3 regions of the Pseudomonas sp. FG47 genome follow, and region 1 is predicted to be linked to each of the others. Evidence: riboswitches for the same ligand, from Rfam matches in the RefSeq annotation. Region 1 holds a riboswitch; each other region holds the start of a gene.
The links. Region 1 has a riboswitch for cobalamin ahead of ACODS5_RS05240 (CbtB domain-containing protein). Riboswitches for the same ligand answer to the same signal wherever they lie in the genome.
Positions count from the first base shown of each region.

Region 2: another riboswitch for cobalamin. It lies ahead of ACODS5_RS24235 (TonB-dependent receptor); the one in region 1 lies ahead of ACODS5_RS05240 (CbtB domain-containing protein).
Region 3: another riboswitch for cobalamin. It lies ahead of ACODS5_RS20530 (ABC transporter ATP-binding protein); the one in region 1 lies ahead of ACODS5_RS05240 (CbtB domain-containing protein).

Region 1 covers NZ_JBMDJI010000003.1:223,535-225,793, reverse strand. The annotation lists gene ACODS5_RS05250 (cobalamin biosynthesis protein) at 1-10, opposite strand, end outside; gene ACODS5_RS05245 (CbtA family protein) at 10-705, opposite strand; gene ACODS5_RS05240 (CbtB domain-containing protein) at 716-901, opposite strand; cobalamin riboswitch at 1,004-1,162, opposite strand; cobalamin riboswitch at 1,223-1,421, shown strand; gene cobW (cobalamin biosynthesis protein CobW) at 1,522-2,259, shown strand, end outside.
Region 2 covers NZ_JBMDJI010000067.1:1,263-3,521, forward strand. The annotation lists gene ACODS5_RS24235 (TonB-dependent receptor) at 1-941, opposite strand, end outside; cobalamin riboswitch at 1,051-1,256, opposite strand; gene ACODS5_RS24240 (outer membrane beta-barrel protein) at 1,417-2,163, shown strand; gene ACODS5_RS24245 (GNAT family N-acetyltransferase) at 2,238-2,259, opposite strand, start outside.
Region 3 covers NZ_JBMDJI010000036.1:30,563-32,821, reverse strand. The annotation lists gene ACODS5_RS20535 (hypothetical protein) at 186-653, shown strand; cobalamin riboswitch at 792-972, shown strand; gene ACODS5_RS20530 (ABC transporter ATP-binding protein) at 1,089-1,865, shown strand; gene ACODS5_RS20525 (ABC transporter substrate-binding protein) at 1,862-2,259, shown strand, end outside.

The sequences.
Region 1 (2,259 bases):
AATCGAGCATCAGGCCGGGTTGGCGCGGCGGAACAGCCAGGCGCTGAGCAGGCCCAGGGCCAGCCAGAACGCGGCGTTGGTCAGCCAGGAAGCGATCTTGAACTGTGTGGCCAGGGTCTCTGGGGCCAGGCTTGCGTGCACTGCCGGTTGTGGCGCGCCGATCAGGTGAGGGATCACCAGCAGCACGACCCCCAGCACCTTGAACAACCAATGCCGGCTAAACACCAGCAAGGCCAGGCCGGCCGCGGTGGCGGCGGCGGTGCCGATCCACCAGGCCTGGCGTTGGCCCAGGTCGGCGGCGGCGGTGCCTGGCAGCTCGGCCGGCAAGCCCAGGGTGGGCGCCAGGCAGAACACGGCGAAGCCGGCCAGGCCCCAGAGCGCGCCGGTGCTGACGCGGCCAGGTTCACGCAGGCTGTACAGCGCGGCGAGGATCAGGGCGAAGCCGACGGCTACCACCAGGTTGCCGCCGGTGGTGGCCAGCACTCGCTGCCAGCCGTCTTGCGGTGCCCAGGCCTCGGCGTTGTGCTCATGGCTGTGGCCGGCTTCGGCTGGCGCATGTTCATGCTGCTCGGCTACCGGGGCGGCGCTCTCGAAGGTTTCCGCCTGGAGGATCAGCGGGGCGATCCAGAAACTTTGCAGCAGGGTCAGCAGCAGGGCGGCGAGCAGCCCGCTGAAGCCCGCGGTGCGGGCAATACGCGTGATCATGCGGGGATACTCAGTGGCAGGGGAAGGCGGCGCTGTGACGGGTGTCGTGGGCGGCGTTGTGCACCGCCTCGATGTGCGAGAAGCCGGCGAAGTACACCAGGCTCAGGCCCAGCAGGCTGGCGCCCACGGCGACCAGCAGGCGCTGGCTGAGGCTGACGGGGGTGACGATGCTGTGCTTGGCACTGGTGATAGGCATGACGCGTTCCTCTGCTGCTTTTGTTTTGGGCAACGGGCAAGCGCGACGCCCCCAGGCGCGGATGGCCCAGGGCATGCGACAGCACCCGCCCACCGCGGGGTTGTTCATCGAGCACCACAGGCCGGTCTCCGGGCTGGCGAGCATCGCTCGCTTACCGTTGCGGGGGCAGCACCGGCTTTGTCCGCCCCTGTTGTAGAGGCCGCGTCGCACCGGTTTCCCGTTTCACCCCCAATTGGGGGCACCTGAAGGCAGTGCGCTAGCAAATCACGGGGCGTGGCCGGCGTCAATCGCGGCGGCGGTTGACCGTTGTCGGGTGGATGCGTAGCCTTGCCGCTTCGAGGTTCTCAGGCCTGGCCTGAGCTAAGACGGGAACGCGGTACAAGCCGCGGCTGCCCCCGCAACTGTAGGCACTGAAAGGTTCGGCACAGCCACTGCGCAGGCGCGCGGGAAGGCGCTGAGCCACCGGCCCCGGCGCCGGATTGGTGCAAGCCAGGAGACCTGCCTCGCGACGTTTTCGACTTTCAACCGGGCGGGGTGATCCGGTGGCGAACGCGCCCGGCCAGCATGGCCGCGGCCGCCGTCCCGCATGCCCGCGCCACAGCCGCCAAGGGCAACGCGACATGAAAACACTGGCCAAGCTCCCTGTCACCATCGTCACCGGCTTTCTCGGCTCGGGCAAGACCACCTTGCTCCGCCACATGCTCGACAACGCCCAGGGCCGTCGTATCGCGGTGATCGTCAACGAGTTCGGCGAACTGGGCATCGACGGCGAGATCCTCAAGCAGTGCAGCATCGGCTGCACCGAGGAAGAGGCGCAGGGCCGGGTCTTCGAGCTGGCCAACGGCTGCCTGTGCTGCACCGTGCAGGAAGAGTTCTTCCCAGTGATGCGCGAGCTGGTGGCCCGCCGCGGCGACCTTGACCATATCCTTATCGAAACCAGCGGCCTGGCCCTGCCCAAACCCCTGGTGCAAGCCTTCCAGTGGCCGGAAATTCGCAACGCCTGCACCGTCGATGCGGTGATCACCGTGGTCGACAGCCCGGCGGTGGCCGCCGGCACCTTCGCCGCCTACCCCGAGCAGGTCGACGCCCAGCGCAAGCTCGACCCCAACCTGGACCACGAATCGCCGCTGCACGAGCTGTTCGCCGACCAGTTGGCCAGTGCCGACCTGGTGGTGCTGAACAAGGCCGACCTGATCGACGCCGCGGGCCTGGCCAAGGTGCGCGCCGAGGTGGCCGAGGAACTGCCGCCGGCGGTCAAGGTGATCGAGGCCAGCAGTGGCCGCCTGCCACTCGACGTGCTGCTGGGCGTGGGCGCCGAGTCCGAGGCGCATATCGATGGCCGTCGCACCCACCATGAT
Region 2 (2,259 bases), on a different contig from region 1:
ATGTAGTACAGCTGGTTGCTGGCGCTGAGGCTGTCGTTGATCTGCCAGTCGCTGGTCAGCCGGGTCCATTCATCGTGGTAGCGCTGCTGGTCGTTGCTGACGTTGTAGTTCTTCTTGCGCAGGCTGCCACGCAGGTGGCCGTCGATCAGCGGGGTGCCGTAATAGTTGGCCGGTTGCGCGTCGCCGCGTTCATGGGACAGGGTGAAGCTCAGGTCGTCCGTGGCATCGAAGCGAAGGGCCGCCGACAGCGCCAGGCTGCGCGAGTCGGTGCGGTCGACCCAACCGTTACCCGCTTGCTGGTTCAGGGTGAGGCGGTAGCTCAGGCGGTCGCTCAGGCTGCCGCCGCTGTCCAGGCCGAGCTGCTGGCGGTCCCAGGAACCGTAGCCCAGGCGCAGGTGGTTGCGGATGTCGCCGCTGAAGGGCTTCTTCGGGATCACGTTGACCACCGCGCCGGTGGCGCCTTCGCCATACAGCACCGAGGCCGGGCCGCGGACCACCTCGATACGCTCGACCATCCACGGGTCGACCGGGTAGGTGAGGGTTCCGGCGCCAGCGTAGAGTCGCGAGCCATCGAACAGGGTCATCACCGAACTCTGGCCGCTGAAGCCGCGTGCCGACAGGCCAGTGCCGCCATCGCCCGGGGAGCCGATGAAGGTGATGCCCGGCGAGCGGGTCACGGCGTCCTGCACGGTCTGGTTATTGCGCCCGAGTATCTGCGCCTCGGTGAGGGTACTGGTGCTGGCTGGTGTTTCCAGGGCGCTGAGGTTCAGGCGCGAGCCGGCTTGCGTCGGCGTCGCCAGGTCGATGGCCTGCGGGTCGCGGTTGTCGGTGATCGCCGTGGAGGGCAGGGTAAGCGTGGCGCCGGGCTGATCGTCGGCCAGCGCGGGCAGGGACACGGCCAGGCAGGCCGCCAGGGTGTGAAGCTTGTTGAATCGGGACATGTCGTTCCACTGCTACAGGAATGAATGGATCCCGGTGGAAAACACGCAAAGGCGAATCGCGTAGGCGGGCGCGCACGCGGATACCGGCCTGCGCCCGCCCACCGCGGGTTGCCAAGTGAAGCCTCAGGCCGGTCTCCGGGCTTGCGAGGGTCATGAAGCCTTCACCTTCCCATGCCTGTGCACAGTGGTGTGTCGAAGGTTTCGCTCGCTTACCGTTGCGGGGGCAGCGCCGGACTTGTCGTGGAAAACGACGCACCGGTTTCCCGTTTCACCCTGCGCGCGGCGGCGCAGGACACCTGAAACTGGCGCGCATCTGACCATCGAACCGGCAGGGAGTCAATCGTTTGAATGAAGGCAAAATCTGTGACGCTTTAGCGAGTTAGCGGTATTTGTCGAAACTTTTTCGAACTTTCCCCAGTGGCGTTGTCTCGAACCGGTCGTTCGTCATTCATTCACGTCATGGAGACTGCTGCGCATGTTTACTCGTAACCTGTTGCGTCATTCCTGCCTGCTGGCCTTGCTCGGCGCGCCCCTGGCCGCCACTGCGGCGCCGAGCAGCGATCCGCTGTTCACCCTCGGCCTGCTGGGGGCCTACGACAAGTTCAAGTTCGAGGGCGGGAGCGAATCGGACAAGGAGCACATGGGCCAGGGTGGTGTGTTCGCCACCTTCGGCAACAAGATGACCGCCGAATCCGGCTTCATCTACCAGATCGGCGCCGAGGCCAAGTACGGCAAGAAGAGCGACAACAAGCTCAAGGAGGCCCAGGCCGACCTCGACCTGGGCTGGCGCGCCGCGCTGGATGCGCGCAACTTCGTCGACCTGACGCTGGGCGGCGGCTACAGCTGGACACGCTTCGAGCCCGAGATCAACGACCTCGACACGCGGCTGACCTACAAGTCGCCGTTCGCCAAGGCGGCGCTGGGCTACAACCACCAGTTCGATGCCTCGACCCTGCGCGTGGAAGTGGGGGCACGGCGTAGCATCGATGGGCGGGCGCGCCTGAAGGTCGATGACTACGGCAGCGACAGCGTCGACATGAAGGATCGCACCAATCCTTACGCCGAGGTCACCTTGCTGATGAACCAGCAAGGCGGCATGCCGGTGCAGGTGGGGGCGTACTACACCCGCACCGAATACAAGCTCGACGAGGACACTCCGGTGGCTGACAACACCAAGCTCAAGCGTGATGAGTTCGGGGTGAAGGTGGGGTTGGCGTTCTAAGCGCCTGAGCGCTCCCAGGTACCGCGCAATCGGTAGGCGCCGGCCAGTCGGCGCCTACGCTTTTGGCGCGCCGGTCAGCGACCGCGCCGACGCGAC
Region 3 (2,259 bases), on a different contig from region 1:
TGATACTGGTAATTTTACTAGGTGTCGATTTTATCAGCGCAGAGTAAGGTGAGTTGCAGCGGGTTGATCTATTCGAAGAGGGAGTCGAGCATGGCTACCGATCTGCAGACATTCAAGGTGATTAACAACCTCAAGCCAGATGTGCAATACAAATTTTATTGGAGCAAGGATGAAGAAGTTGACAAGTGGGCGGACACTGGCTTCGTCTTCTATACGTCGTCGAAACCGAGGCAACGGGCTTCAAGTCTTACTTGATAGACATGTGGCGACTGAAGCCCAAGAGCGGCACCACCATTGCCTCCGTCACGACCATTCCGAATGAAGATAGATTGATACATGCGGACGCCTTTAAATCAGCGCCTGGAGATGTGTGGTTCTGGCTTAATACTTGGTATTTTTACAAATTCGACAACGCGAGAAATGTAGAAATTGATATTTCATATTTAGGGCTGCCGCAAAAAAGCGTGACGGCACGCCTCAATGATGACGATGCCTTGACATTCATACGTCTACTCATCGTTGAACCGAAGCTGGGTCCACCCGAAACAAGCGGCCCGGAAAAATTCCATTGCGTGACTCTTGACAAGAAGAGTGGCCGCTACAATTTGACTCTTGAAATGAGCGGCGAGACGTTCAACTTCCGCCCCACTTAAGCCACCTTCTATCAGCGACAGGTGGTTACAGATTTCGCGCAATGGATCGGCACCCACTCTGAGCAATAGGCGACCTGGCAGAGCAACAAAAGGCATGCGTTGACTCCCATGGGCATAAATGCTCAGATGCGCCCCTGCTTTCAGGTGTCCCTGGCCGCCGCGCCAGGGATTAAACGGGAAGCCGGTGCCTCGCCCGCGCGAGAAGTCCGGCGCTGCCCCCGCAACGGTAAGCGAGCCTGGCATTCGACACGCCACTGTGCCCCGCGCATGGGAAGGTGAATGCCCGATGACCCTCGCCAGCCCGGAGACCGGCCTGATTCGCCCATGGCCATTCCCGCGGAGGGCGGGTGCGCTCAGCTTGCCAGGCGCCCGCGCGCCTGCGCGGCCGTCTCGCACCGTCACCGTCGGGCTCATTCATTCCTGCGGTGTCCATCCATGTCTTGTTCCCTGCTGCACCTAGAGCGCCTGCACTGGTCGCTGTCCGCCACCGGGCCGGACCTGCTGGCCGGTATCGACCTCAAGGTCCAATCCGGCGAATTCGTCGGCCTGATCGGGCCCAATGGCAGCGGCAAGACCAGCCTGCTGCGCTGCGCCTACCGTTTCAGCCGGCCACGGGCTGGCCGGGTGCTGCTCGATGGCGAGGATATCTGGCTGCACCCGCCGCGCTGGCTGGCCCAGCGGGTGGCGGTGATGCTCCAGGAGTTTCCCGAGGATTTCGGCCTGAGCGTGCGCGACGTCGTGGCCATGGGTCGCACCCCGCACCTGGGCTGGCTCGACGCAGGCGGCGATTCGGCGCCGGTGGACCACGCCCTGCGCCAGCTGGGCCTGCAGGATCGCGCCGAGCAAGGCTTCGCCAGCCTGTCCGGTGGCGAAAAGCAGCGTGTGCTGCTGGCCCGGGCCTTGGCCCAGCAGCCGCGCCTGCTGATTCTCGACGAGCCGACCAACCACCTCGACCCACGCCACCAGCTCGCCCTGCTGCAACACCTGCGCGGCAGCGGCCTGGGCTTGCTGGCCAGCTTCCACGACCTCAACCTGGCGGCGACGTTCTGCGACCGCCTGTACCTGATCGAGCAAGGCCGGATCATCGCCCAGGGCACGCCCGCCGAGGTGTTGACCGAGCAATGCCTGGCCGAGGTGTTCGGGGTTCACGCCCTGGTCGACCGTCACCCCGTGGGCGAGCACCCACGCATTACCTGGATTCGTCACGCATGACCCGCCTGTTGCTTGCCCTGTTCGCCTGCCTGCCACTGTGTGCCCTGGCACAAGGCTTCCCCGTGACCGTGCGCAGTTGCGAGCGCGCGGTCACCTTCAGCCAGCCACCGCAACGGGCGGTGAGCCACGACGTCAACTTGACCGGCATGCTGCTGGCACTGGGGCTGCGCGAGCGCATGGTCGGCTACAGCGGCATCAGTGGCTGGAAAAGCCTCGCCCCGACGATGCGCGAGGCCCTGCACGGCCTGCCGGAACTGGCATCGCGCTATCCGTCGGTGGAAACCCTGCTCGCGGCCGACGCCGACTTTCTGTTCGCCGGCTGGAGCTATGGCATGCAGGTCGGCGGGCCGCTCACCCCGCAGCGCCTGGCAACGTTCGGCATTCCGGTATACGA